DNA from 2 places in the Streptomyces sp. NPDC088785 genome. Region 2 is predicted to be linked to the other one. Evidence: riboswitches for the same ligand, from Rfam matches in the RefSeq annotation. Region 2 holds a riboswitch; the other holds the start of a gene.
What was found. A riboswitch is a leader RNA that binds a small molecule or an ion and turns the genes downstream of it on or off. The one in region 2 is predicted to bind cyclic di-AMP.

Region 1 (5,887 bases), on a different contig from region 2:
CAGCCCTCGCTGCCGATGCTGCTCGCACTCGCCCGCACCTACGGTACGACGGTCTCCGAACTCCTCGGCGAGGCCCCCGCCGATCGCGACGCCGTCGTGCGCGCCGGAACCATGGAGGCCACCGAGGCGGGCGGCTGGACCTACGTCCAGGCCGGCGCCTCCGGGCGCGGCATGCAGGCCCTGCGCGTGCACGTCCCGTACGGCGCGCAGGGCGACATCGTGCGCGTCCACCCCGGTGAGGAGTGGCTCTACGTCCTCGAAGGGCGGCTGCGGCTGCGCCTGGGGGACACGACCCACCGGCTCGGTCCTGGGGACAGCGCCCACTTCGACTCGCTCACCCCGCACCGCATCGCGGCCGCGGACAGCGGCGGGTCCGACCTGCTCTTCGTCCACACCCTGCTCCAGAGCCCGACGACCGCACTGTGCCTGGGAGGCATGTCATGAGCGACGCAGAACGGCCGGGCGGCCGCGACATCGAGGACAAGCTGCCGCGCGGCATCTGGGTGCGCGTCCTGATCTACGTCTTCGTGGGACACGCCTTCGCCGCGTTCGTCTACCTGCTGTTCACGCTCGGCGGCAGCCGCTGACGGGGCCCCGCGCCGCCGATCAGTCGACGAGGCGCTCGCGCAGCCGGTCGCGGGCGGCCGCGTCGAGCCGCAGCCCCTCCGTGAAGTAGCGGTCCGTGGTGCCCCACGTCTGCTCGATGGTCTCGAAGGCCGCGTGCAGGTACTCGGCGCGGGCGTCGAAGAGCGGCGCGAGCAGCTCCATCACCTCGGCCGAGTAGGCGTCGTCCGCGCCGGTGCCGTTGCGGCGGACCCGGTAGCGGCGGTGCCGCTCGTTCGACTTCAGGTAGTCCGCCTCGATGGCGTCCCGCTCGACGCCGACGGCGAGCAGCGTCACGGCGATGGACAGGCCCGCACGGTCCTTGCCGGCCGCGCAGTGCATCAGGGCCGGCGTGCTGTCGTCGGCCATCGCGTGCAGCACCCGGCTGTGCTCGGCGGTGCGGTCGCCGATGATGCTCCGATACGAGGTGATCATGCGCTGCGCGCCGCGCCCGTCGGAGAGCAGCCCGCGCAGCTGGTCGGTGTCGCCGTCGCGCACCATCTTCCAGAACTCGGCGCCGTCGGCCGGGTCGGACAGCGGCAGGTTCACGTTGCGCACGCCGGGCAGCTCGACGTCGGCGCCCTCCAGCTTCTGGTCCGCCGCGTTGCGGAAGTCGAAGACGGTGTGCAGCCCGAGGGAGGCCAGGAACGCGGCGTCCTCGGCGGTGGCGTGCGCGAGGTGGCCGCTGCGGAAGAGCACGCCGGGCCGTACGCGGCCGCCGTCCACGGTCGGAAGGCCGCCCACGTCGCGGAAGTTGCGCACGGCGGTCAGTTCGGGCTCGGTGGACGGGGCGTGCTGCGTCACGTGGGGCTCCTCCGCATCGGGCGCGCCGGCGCCGCTCGCCGGTGGGCCTGCACCCGACGATACGACATGGATTCCCCGGGCAACCATCCGTCTGTTTTGCCCCTTTAAGTACCAAGTATCCGTACGTGGGGGAAGATTGTGTACGTGTGCGTGAGCGGGCTCATATCGGTGACGGTGCGTGGTTGATCTCCCGATCGCCGGGGAGCGGAATTCCCGGAGGAATTGGCGCCGGTAAAGGCGCGGCATCGACAGAGGGTCACAGCGGAATCCCGTAAACGATCAACCAGAATCCCGAAAGGCGAATGCGCTGTTTGTCGCGGCCCGTATTCCTGTCCTACGGTCACCCATCACACCGGACGGAACGCCGAATCCTGCCGCCGCCCGGAGTTCCCACCACAACCCGTGACGGCAGGAGCGGGGGACCCACAGGCAGTACGCCGCCGAGGGAATTCCCGACGTGGCTCGGGGTGCAGCCGGACTCCTTCCCGGGATCCGGCCGGACATCTCCCGTCCGAACCCGACAGCTCACCCCGCAGGCGACGGAGAGGAAAAGCGCCATGTCCGCACAGGCGAAGCACCGCCGTCCGAAGACCCGCCGCGCCACCCGCGCCGCCGCCCTCACCACCGTCTCGGGCGCCGCCCTCGCGCTGCCCCTCATCGGTGCCACCGGGGCGCAGGCCGCGGACTCCGCCGGGGCCGCGCCGGCCACGTACACCGTGAAGTCCGGCGACACCCTCGCGAAGATCGCCCAGAACCGGCACGTCGAGGGCGGCTGGAAGCGGCTCTACCAGGACAACAGGAGCGTCATCGGCGCCGACGCGTCCCTGATCAAGGCCGGCACGAAGCTCACCCTCGGCGGCGCGGGCGGCTCGGCCACCCCGGCGAGCGCCACCACCGGCGGCGGTTACGCGATGCCCGTCGAGGGCTCCGCCGGCACGCCGTACCACGCGAACGGCGCCATGTGGTCCAGCGGCTACCACACCGGCACCGACTTCGTCGTGCCCACCGGCACCCCGGTCAAGGCCGTCGCGAACGGCACCGTGGTCTCCGCGGGCGACGGCGGCGCGTACGGCAACCAGATCGTCATCGAGAACGCCGACGGCTACTACTCCCAGTACGCCCACCTGTCCTCGGTCGGCGTCTCCGCGGGGCAGACGGTCACGGCCGGCGCCCGGATCGGCCTGTCCGGCGCGACCGGCAACGTGACCGGACCGCACCTGCACTTCGAGATCCGCACGACCCCGAACTACGGCTCGGACGTCGACCCGGTCGCCTACCTGCGCGGCCACGGCGTCACCGGCTGACCCACGGCACGCCCCGTACGCCCCGTGCGCCACACCCGGCCCCCAGATATTCCCTGGGGGCCGGGTGTGGTTTGTCACCACTCGTCAACCCCTGGTTACGGTCGCGTAGGTCACACGCCGGGGTGAAAGATGTGTGGTCGTGGCAAACGAATCGAGAGCACTCACGGACGCACCGACCCCGGCCCACGCGACGCACGCGCAGGACGGCGGCCTGATCCGTTCCTACGCGGCGATGGGGGACAGCTTCACCGAGGGCGTCGGGGACCCCGGCCCCGGCGGGACCTTCGTCGGCTGGGCCGACCGGCTCGCCGTCCTCCTGGACGACCGTGCGCCCGAGGACACCTTCCGCTACGCGAACCTCGCCGTGCGCGGCAAGCTCCTCGACCAGGTCGTCGAGGACCAGCTCCCGCGCGCCCTCGAACTCGCTCCCGACCTGGTGTCCTTCGTCGCGGGCGGCAACGACATCATCCGTCCCGGCACCGACCCGGACGACGTGGCCGAGCGCTTCGAGAAGGCCGTGGCCCGGCTCTCCGGCGCCGCCGGCACCGTGCTGGTCGCCACCGGCTTCGACACCCGTGACGTCGCCGTCCTCAAGCACCTGCGCGGCAAGATCGCCACCTACAACATGCACGTGCGGGCCATCGCCGACCGGTACGACTGCGTGATGCTCGACCTGTGGTCCCTGCGGTCCATCCAGGACCGCAGGGCCTGGGACGGCGACCGGCTGCACCTCGCCGCGGAGGGGCACACCCGCGTCGCGCTGCGCGCCGCCCAGGCCCTGGGCATCGAGGTGCCCGCCGACCCGGAACAGAGCTGGCCGCTGCTGCCGCCGCGCGGCACGTTCGCGATCCGGCGCGACGACATGCACTGGGCGCGCGAGTTCCTGGTGCCGTGGATCGGGCGCCGGCTGCGCGGCGAGTCCTCCGGCGACCGCGTGCAGGCGAAGGGCGTCCTCGACCCGCACGAGATCAAGCTCCAGTTGCAGTCCGCCTCCTGAACCGGCCCCCGACCGGCCGTTCCTGAGCCGGTGAGGTGACCGGGCGGAGTGGCGTCCGCCGGCGGGCCCGTGCGGGTGCTGGGATGTCGGCTGCCCGCCTCTCGGCGGACCCGACGGAAGGACCCGCCCCCATGCCCGTACGCACCCGTCATCGCGTGGCCGTCGCCGCCGCCCTGCTCGCCGTCGGGACGGCGGCGGTGCCCGCCGCCGCGGCACCCGCGGCGACGCCGGCCACCGTCCGCGCGGCCCGGGCGCCCGAGCGGGCGACGGTGACCGTCACCGGCGAGGGCCGGGCCACCGCCGACCCGGACCTCGCGGTCGTCACCGCGGGCGTCGAGGTCACCCGGCCCACCGGCAAGGAGGCCCTGGCCGCGCAGAGCGCCGCCGCGGACGCGCTCCTCGGCGCCGTGCGCGCGGCGGGCGTCGCCGACCGGGACGTGCGCACCGAGAACCTCTCCCTGACCGCCGTCCGGGCCTCCGGCCCGCAGCCCGGCGACCCCTCCGAGGTGACCGGCTACCAGGCCGCCCAGACCTTCTCCGTGACCGTCCGCGACCTCGCGCGCACCGGCGCCGTGCTCCAGGCAGTGTCCGACGCGACCGGCGACGCCGGCCGCGTCGACGGGGTCGTCTTCGACGTCGCGGACCCGGCCGCCCTGCGCTCCCACGCGCGCGCCGCCGCCCACGCGGACGCGCACCGCAAGGCCGTCCAGTACGCCAAGCTGAGCGGGCGCCGGCTCGGCCGCCTGGTGTCGCTGCGGGAGGACTCCCAGGGCCGCGCGCGGCCCGTCACCCTGCCGATGTCGGCCTTCGGCGACGCCGCCGCGAAGGTGCCCGTGGCCCCCGGCACGATCGAGGACCAGGTCGGTGTCACCGAGGTGTACGAACTGCGGTGACGGCGGGCGAGGTCAGCGGGCGGACGACGTCAACTGGGCCCGCTCCAGGCCCAGTTCGCGGGCCAGCGCGTCGTCCACCCACTCCTGGGTGCGGGCCCGGGACACGGCGCCCCCGTAGGTCGTCATCTGCACGGCGAGACCGTCGAGGAGGGCCGTCAGGCGCAGCGCCGCGGCCATCGGGTCGGGACAGCTGAACTCGCCCGCCGCCACCCCTTCGGCGACGACCTCGGCGAGGGCCGCCTTCCACCGCCGGTCCAGGTCGCCCGTCACCTCGCGCAGCGCCGGTTCGCGCAGGGCCACGGCCCAGCCCTCGATCCACAGCCGCCAGCCCTTGGCCTGGCCGGTGGGCGCGTACCAGCGCACCGCCGCGCGCAGCCGCTTCAGCGCCGTGGTCCGCCGGCCGAGCAGCTTGCGCAGGCGGGCCAGGTCGTCCTCGGCGGCGTGCGTGAACGCGGCCGAGACGAGCTTCTCCTTCGTCGAGAAGTGGTACAGCACCAGCGCGTTGCTCACCCCCAGCGCCGAGGCCACGTCGGAGATGCGCACGGCGGCGACACCGCGTGCCTCGATCTGTTCGATGGCGGCCCGCAGCAGTTCCTCGCGCCGTTCCGCCACGCTCAACCGGACTCTGGTCACCCGGGCCACCCTAGTTGCTCGGGGCGCCCGGCGGGCCGGCTCCCGCGGTACGGCCGAACGCCGGCGGCAGGGGCACCGGGCGCGGTCAGCGGTACCACCCGAAGCGCTCCGCGAGGACGGGCAGCCGGTCGGCGACGAGCGCGTGCGCGGCGGCCCGCGGCGTCGTCCCGTCCCGCTCCGCGCGGGCCAGCGTCCGGTCGACGAGCGTGCGCAGGGCGCGCCGGGTGTGGGCGAACGCCTCGTCCGCGTCGGCGCCGATGTCGCCGAAGAGGGTCCACCACCACCAGGCGTTCGTCCCGGAGTTGACGACCACGTCCGGCAGGACCGTGACGCCGCGCTCCGCCAGCAGGGCCTCCGCGTCCGGCAGGACCGGCATGTTGGCGGCCTCGACGATCCACCGGGCGGTGATCCGCCGCTGGTTCACGGCGTCGATCGCGTACGACACGGCGGCCGGCACCAGGACGTCGGCGTCGGCCGAGAGCCAGGCGTCGCCCGGCAGGTCACGGTCCCCGGCCCGCAGCGCCGAGCGGTCCACCGTGCCGTGCGCGTCCCGGGCCGCGAGCAGCGCCTCCACGTCGAGGCCGTCCGGGTGGGCGACCGTGCCCCCGAGGTCCGCGACCGCGACGACCTTGAGGCCCGCGCGCGCGAGGAAG
Region 2 (5,887 bases):
TCGCCCTGCGCGCCGAGGCGTCCGGCGTCGACCCGGAGGCGGCGCTCAGGGAGGCGGCCCGCGCCTACCGCGACGCGGTGCGCGGCGCCGAGGGACTGTAGCCGGGGGCCGGGGGCCGGGGGACTGTAGGGGCGTAGGGCCGCGCTCAGCGGGGGGCGAACTCCACCGGCAGCGTCCGCAGCCCCCGCATGATGAGCCCGCCGCGCCAGCGCAGCTCGGCGGGGTCCGCGCCGAGCCGCAGGTCCGGCAGCCGGGTCAGCAGGGTCGCCAGCGCCGTCTGCCCCTCCAGCCGGGCGAGCGGGGCGCCGACGCAGTAGTGGATGCCGTGCCCGTACCCCAGGTGCTTGGTGTCGCGGCGGGCCAGGTCGAGGGTGTCGGGGGCGTCGAACCGGGCCGGGTCGCGGTCGGCCGCCGCGAGCACCACGAGCACCGGGTCGCCCACGGCGACCGGGACGCCGCCGATCTCCAGGTCCTCGGTCGCGTACCGCCAGGTCGCCATCTCCACCGGCCCGTCGAAGCGCAGCAGCTCCTCCACGCCCGTCTCCAGCAGCCCGTGCTCGCCCCGCGCGAGCGCGTCCTGGAGGACGGCCCGCTGCCCGGGGTGGCGCAGCAGGGCGTGGGTGCCGTTGCCGATCAGGTTGATGGTCGTCTCGAAGCCGGCGAACAGCAGCACGAAGCACATCGCCACCACCTCGTCCTCGGTGAGGTGCTCGCCGTGGTCGGAGGCGCGGATGAGGCCGGAGATCAGGTCGTCGCCGTCGCCGAGGCGCTTGCGGTGGATGAGGTCGGCGAGATAGCGGCGGATCTTCTTCACGGCGCGGGCGACGCCGCCGCGCGGCCCCTTGCCGTGACGGATCATCATGCCCGCCCAGTCCCGCAGGTCGTCCTGGTCCTCGCGCGGGACGCCGAGCAGGTCGCAGATCGCGTAGATGGGCAGCGGGAAGGCGAACTCGTGGATGAGGTCGGCGCTGCCGCGCGCCGCGAAGCCGTCGATGAGGCCGTCCGTCAGTTCCTGCACGCGCGGCGCGAACTCGGCCACCCGGCGCGGGGTGAACGCCTTGGAGACCAGGCGCCGCAGCCGGGTGTGGTCCGGCGGGTCGATGTTCAGCAGATGGGTCATCAGGCCGGCGCTGCGCTCGCCGGGGATGCCGGTCCTGCTCCTGCCTTGCGCGTCGTCCGCGTGGTGCACCGGGTTCTTCGACAGCCGCGGGTCCGCGAGCGCCTGACGCGCGTCCGCGTACCGGGTCACGAGCCACGCCTCGACGCCGCTGGGCAGGGTGGTGCGGTGCACGGGGGAGTGCTCGCGCAGCCAGGCGTAGGCGGGATACGGATCGGTGGCGAACTCCCAGGTGAAGAGTTCGGGGGCGGGCGCGGTGTTCACATCCCGACCGTACCCGGAGGCGGTCCGGCCAGCGGGAACGCGTGTGACCGGTGCCACTCGGCGCCGTGCGCGCGGGCGGCACGGGATGGTTTGTCGGCATCCCGGAAAGCCGCGAACGGGGCCCATTCACCGCACAGTTCACGACGGCCCACAGACCCCCGAAAGCTGACGTTGTGTCAAATCTGTGATGGAGGCGTGATCTACGCTGCATCGACTTGTGACAAGCGTTCGAGTCCCGCTACGTTCACCAGTCATCGCGACACACGCACAACAGGCACCACGCATCCACCTTGTCGCGTGCAGCTGTATCAGTCTCGCGAAAGGCAACCGCATGCTCTCCGGGAACGGTCGACACCGTCGCCCCCGCCAGGCCCCTGCTCTCGTCGTCGCCGCCGGGGTCACCGGCAGCGCCATCGCGATCCCGCTGCTCGGCGCCACCGGCGCGCACGCGGCGACGGCCACCACGTGGGACAAGGTCGCCGAGTGCGAGAGCGGCGGGCAGTGGAGCCTGGACGCGCGCAACGGCTACTACGGCGGCCTTCAGTTCTCGCAGGAGATGTGGGAGGAGTACGGCGGTCTCGACTACGCCCCGCGCGCCGACCAGGCCAGCCGCTCGCAGCAGATAGCCGTCGCCGAGAAGGTCCTCGACGCCAAGGGGCCGAGCGCCTGGCCGAGCTGCTCGGCCACCGCCGGCCTGGCGCAGGGCGCCGGCTCGGCGGACGTCGACCCGGGCGCGAGTGCCACCCCCAAGGCCCCCGGCGACGGCGGTGCGACGGCCGGGACGGACTCCGGCTCGGACTCCGGCTCGGACTCGGGTTCGAACTCCGGCGCGGACGCGGACGCGAGTGCGGATCCGGGAGACAAGAATCACGACGGATCCGGCGCATCGGACAAGGTGTCGGACAAGGCGTCGGACGATGCCACGGACGGCGCGTCGGACGCGGCGTCGGACGGCCCGTCCGACGGCCCGTCGGCGGACGACTCCGCCGCTACCTCGGGTAACAGCGAGGAGGGCGGGGCGAGTGACGCCGCGTCGGCTCCGTCCGGCACCGCCTCGCCGGACTCCCCGGACACCGCCGCCGACGACTCCACCGCCCCCGCCGACGCCTCCGCGGGCGGCCGGCACCGGGGCGACCGCGCCACCGACGACGGCGCCGACTCGCGTACGGGCGACGGCCGTCACGCCTCGCGCGACGAGCGGCGCGACGGCGACGCCTATGTGGTCCGCTCGGGTGACAACCTCTGGGACATCGCCGACGCCCAGAACGTGCCCGGCGGGTGGTCCGCGCTCTACGACGCGAACCAGAAGACGGTCGGTACCGACCCGAACCTCATCCTCCCTGGTCAGAGTCTGGATCTTGGGTCTGAATCGGTCGAAAAGTAGCGGGAGTTACGGGGTCTTTGAGGCCTGTATGTCCGCTTTTGATCGAGTGAGACATGAGTCTCAAAGACCCTGATCGTCTTTGAAATCGGGCGGATCCACTGCTTACGGTCTGACCGCTCGCCACAGCGGGCCCCGACGGACGTCACGCCGAATCCTGCCAACGTCCGTACGGGAACAGTCGACGCGTAAGCGCCGTAGGCAGGAGCGGGGGACCCAGGTAAGCCGCCGTCGAGGGAGACCGAGACGGCTTGGGGTTAAGCCGCGCACAAGGATGCGCGGCCGGGCACTCACTGGCCCGAACCCGACAGCTCACCTCGTAGGCGTCGGTGAGGGGATCTCTCCATGCTGCTTTCCAGCAAGGGCAAGCACCGCCGCCCGTCCAAGGCCGTCCGTGTCGCCACGCTCGCCGGTGTCGCCGGTGCCGCCGTCGCCGTCCCGCTGATGGGCGCCACCTCGGCCTCCGCCGCCTCCGCCTCCGAGTGGGACCAGGTCGCGCAGTGCGAGTCCGGCGGCAACTGGTCGATCAACACGGGCAACGGTTTCTCCGGCGGCCTCCAGTTCTCGCCGTCCACCTGGGCGGCCTACGGCGGCACGCAGTACGCGTCCTCCGCCGCGGGCGCCTCCAAGGCCCAGCAGATCTCGGTCGCCGAGAAGGTCCTCGCCTCGCAGGGCAAGGGCGCCTGGCCGAGCTGCGGCGTGGGCCTCTCGGGCGCCTCCACGGGCAACTCCGCCCCGGCCCCCCAGCAGGACACCCAGCAGTCCCAGCCGCAGCAGCAGCAGCCGCAGCAGAGCCAGCCGCAGCAGCAGAAGTCGACCGAGCAGCACACCGACTCCTCGGCCGCCTCCCGCTCGCAGTCGCGCGACACCGTCACCACCCCCACCGGCCAGAAGGTCGAGAAGGGCGACGGCGAGTACAAGGTCAAGACCGGCGACACCCTCAGCAAGATCGCCGACGCGCACGGCACGGACTGGCAGAAGGTGTTCAAGCTCAACAAGGACATCGTCAAGAACGCCGACCTGATCTTCCCGGGTCAGCAGCTCCACCTGAAGTAGGACCGCGCGGGAGTGCCGCGGGCCCGGCGTCGGCGGACGCCGGGTCACCGGCCGCACCCCCGTCCCCACTCCCCGGTGGGCCGCTCACCTGAGCAGCCCCCGCCCCATGCAGCGGGCGGGGGCTGCTGTCTTTGTTCCGTTAAGAAACATTTCGCTCTGGGCGTTGTCCACTGGCCGGGCGGTCGGATGGCCGATGCCTCGGAGCCGGTTAGGCTCAGAGGGTGCGGGACCGAACCAACCGGCCCCGCACCGTCCGCGTCACATCCCAGAAGGAGATGCTCGTGCCGTCCATCGACGTCGTCGTAGCCCGGGAAATCCTGGACTCCCGAGGCAACCCCACGGTCGAGGTCGAGGTCGGCCTCGACGACGGCAGCACGGGTCGTGCTGCCGTTCCGTCGGGCGCCTCCACCGGTGCCTTCGAGGCCATCGAACTCCGTGACGGTGACCCCAACCGTTACCTCGGCAAGGGCGTCGAGAAGGCCGTCCTCGCCGTCATCGAGCAGATCGGCCCGGAGCTGGTCGGCTACGACGCCACCGAGCAGCGCCTGATCGACCAGGCGATGTTCGACCTGGACGCCACGGACAACAAGGGCTCGCTGGGCGCCAACGCCATCCTCGGCGTCTCGCTCGCCGTCGCGCACGCCGCTTCCGAGGCGTCCGACCTGCCGCTCTTCCGCTACCTGGGCGGTCCGAACGCGCACCTGCTGCCCGTCCCGATGATGAACATCCTGAACGGCGGGTCGCACGCCGACTCCAACGTCGACATCCAGGAGTTCATGATCGCCCCGATCGGCGCGGAGTCCTTCTCCGAGGCCCTGCGCTGGGGCGCCGAGGTCTACCACACCCTCAAGAAGGTGCTGAAGACCAAGGGCCTGTCCACCGGCCTCGGCGACGAGGGCGGCTTCGCCCCGAACCTGGAGTCGAACCGCGCCGCGCTCGACCTCATCCTCGAAGCGATCAAGGAGGCCGGCTACATCCCCGGCCAGCAGATCGCGCTCGCGCTGGACGTCGCCGCCTCCGAGTTCTACAAGGACGGCAAGTACCAGTTCGAGGGCAAGGAGCGCTCGGCGGCCGAGATGACCGAGTACTACGAGGAGCTCGTCTCCGCGTACCCGCTCGTGTCCATCGAGGACCCGCTGTACGAGGACGACTGGGCCGGCTGGCACGTCATCACCGAGAAGCTGGGCGACAAGGTCCAGCTCGTCGGCGACGACCTCTTCGTCACCAACCCGGAGCGCCTGGCCCGCGGCATCGAGGAGAACTCGGCCAACGCCCTGCTCGTCAAGGTCAACCAGATCGGTTCGCTGACCGAGACCCTGGACGCCGTCGAGCTGGCCCAGCGCAACGGCTTCAAGTGCATGATGTCGCACCGCTCCGGCGAGACCGAGGACGTGACGATCGCGGACCTCGCCGTCGCCACGAACTGCGGCCAGATCAAGACCGGCGCCCCGGCCCGCTCCGAGCGCGTCGCCAAGTACAACCAGCTCCTGCGCATCGAGGAGATCCTCGACGACGCCGCGGTCTACGCCGGCCGCAGCGCCTTCCCGCGCTTCAAGGGCTGACCGGCCCCGCGCCTGCTGAGGCAGTAGTTCCGTACGTCCCCGCACTCGGTCCCGTACCGTGTGCGGGGACGTACGCACGTAGACAGCACTGCCGGACGGGGAGGCGGAGGAGCCATGCCGGGAAAGCTCCGAGACAGGGGCCGTGACGACTCGGCCCGCTTCTCCACGGCGACCCGCCTGCGACTGCTCGGCGAGCAGACCGCGGAGCGGGTCTACCGCTCGCAGACCAGGCGCCAGGCGCGCCGCTCCCGGCTGACCGGCCGCGCGGCCCTGCTCGCCCTCGTCGTCTGCACCCTCGTCGTGGCGCTCGCCTACCCGATGCGGCAATACGTCTCCCAGCGCGGCGAGGTCGCGGACCTCCAGCGCCAGCAGCGGCAGGCCGAGGAGCGCGTCGACCGGCTCCGCGACGAGAAGGCGCGCTGGCAGGACGACGCGTACGCCGAGCAGCGGATCCGGGAGCGCCTGCACATGGTGATGCCGGGCGAGACCGGCTACGTGGTGCCCGAC

Region 1: it holds a riboswitch for cyclic di-AMP, as region 2 does, so the genes downstream of both, ACIP5K_RS14660 (LysM peptidoglycan-binding domain-containing M23 family metallopeptidase) here and ACIP5K_RS22480 (transglycosylase family protein) in region 2, are expected to answer to the same signal.

Annotation. Positions count from the first base shown of each region.
Region 1 is NZ_JBIVKH010000004.1:145,538-151,424, forward strand. Features, by position in the region: gene ACIP5K_RS14645 (helix-turn-helix domain-containing protein) at 1-444, shown strand, start outside; gene ACIP5K_RS14650 (DUF6126 family protein) at 441-587, shown strand; gene ACIP5K_RS14655 (tyrosine-protein phosphatase) at 607-1,407, opposite strand; cyclic di-AMP (ydaO/yuaA leader) riboswitch at 1,789-1,959, shown strand; gene ACIP5K_RS14660 (LysM peptidoglycan-binding domain-containing M23 family metallopeptidase) at 1,965-2,711, shown strand; gene ACIP5K_RS14665 (SGNH/GDSL hydrolase family protein) at 2,923-3,708, shown strand; gene ACIP5K_RS14670 (SIMPL domain-containing protein) at 3,840-4,601, shown strand; gene ACIP5K_RS14675 (TetR/AcrR family transcriptional regulator) at 4,614-5,234, opposite strand; gene ACIP5K_RS14680 (Glu/Leu/Phe/Val dehydrogenase dimerization domain-containing protein) at 5,320-5,887, opposite strand, start outside.
Region 2 is NZ_JBIVKH010000008.1:98,060-103,946, reverse strand. Features, by position in the region: gene ACIP5K_RS22495 (nucleoside triphosphate pyrophosphohydrolase) at 1-101, shown strand, start outside; gene ACIP5K_RS22490 (cytochrome P450) at 146-1,381, opposite strand; gene ACIP5K_RS22485 (transglycosylase family protein) at 1,713-2,765, shown strand; cyclic di-AMP (ydaO/yuaA leader) riboswitch at 2,946-3,103, shown strand; gene ACIP5K_RS22480 (transglycosylase family protein) at 3,108-3,818, shown strand; gene eno (phosphopyruvate hydratase) at 4,094-5,380, shown strand; gene ACIP5K_RS22470 (septum formation initiator family protein) at 5,495-5,887, shown strand, end outside.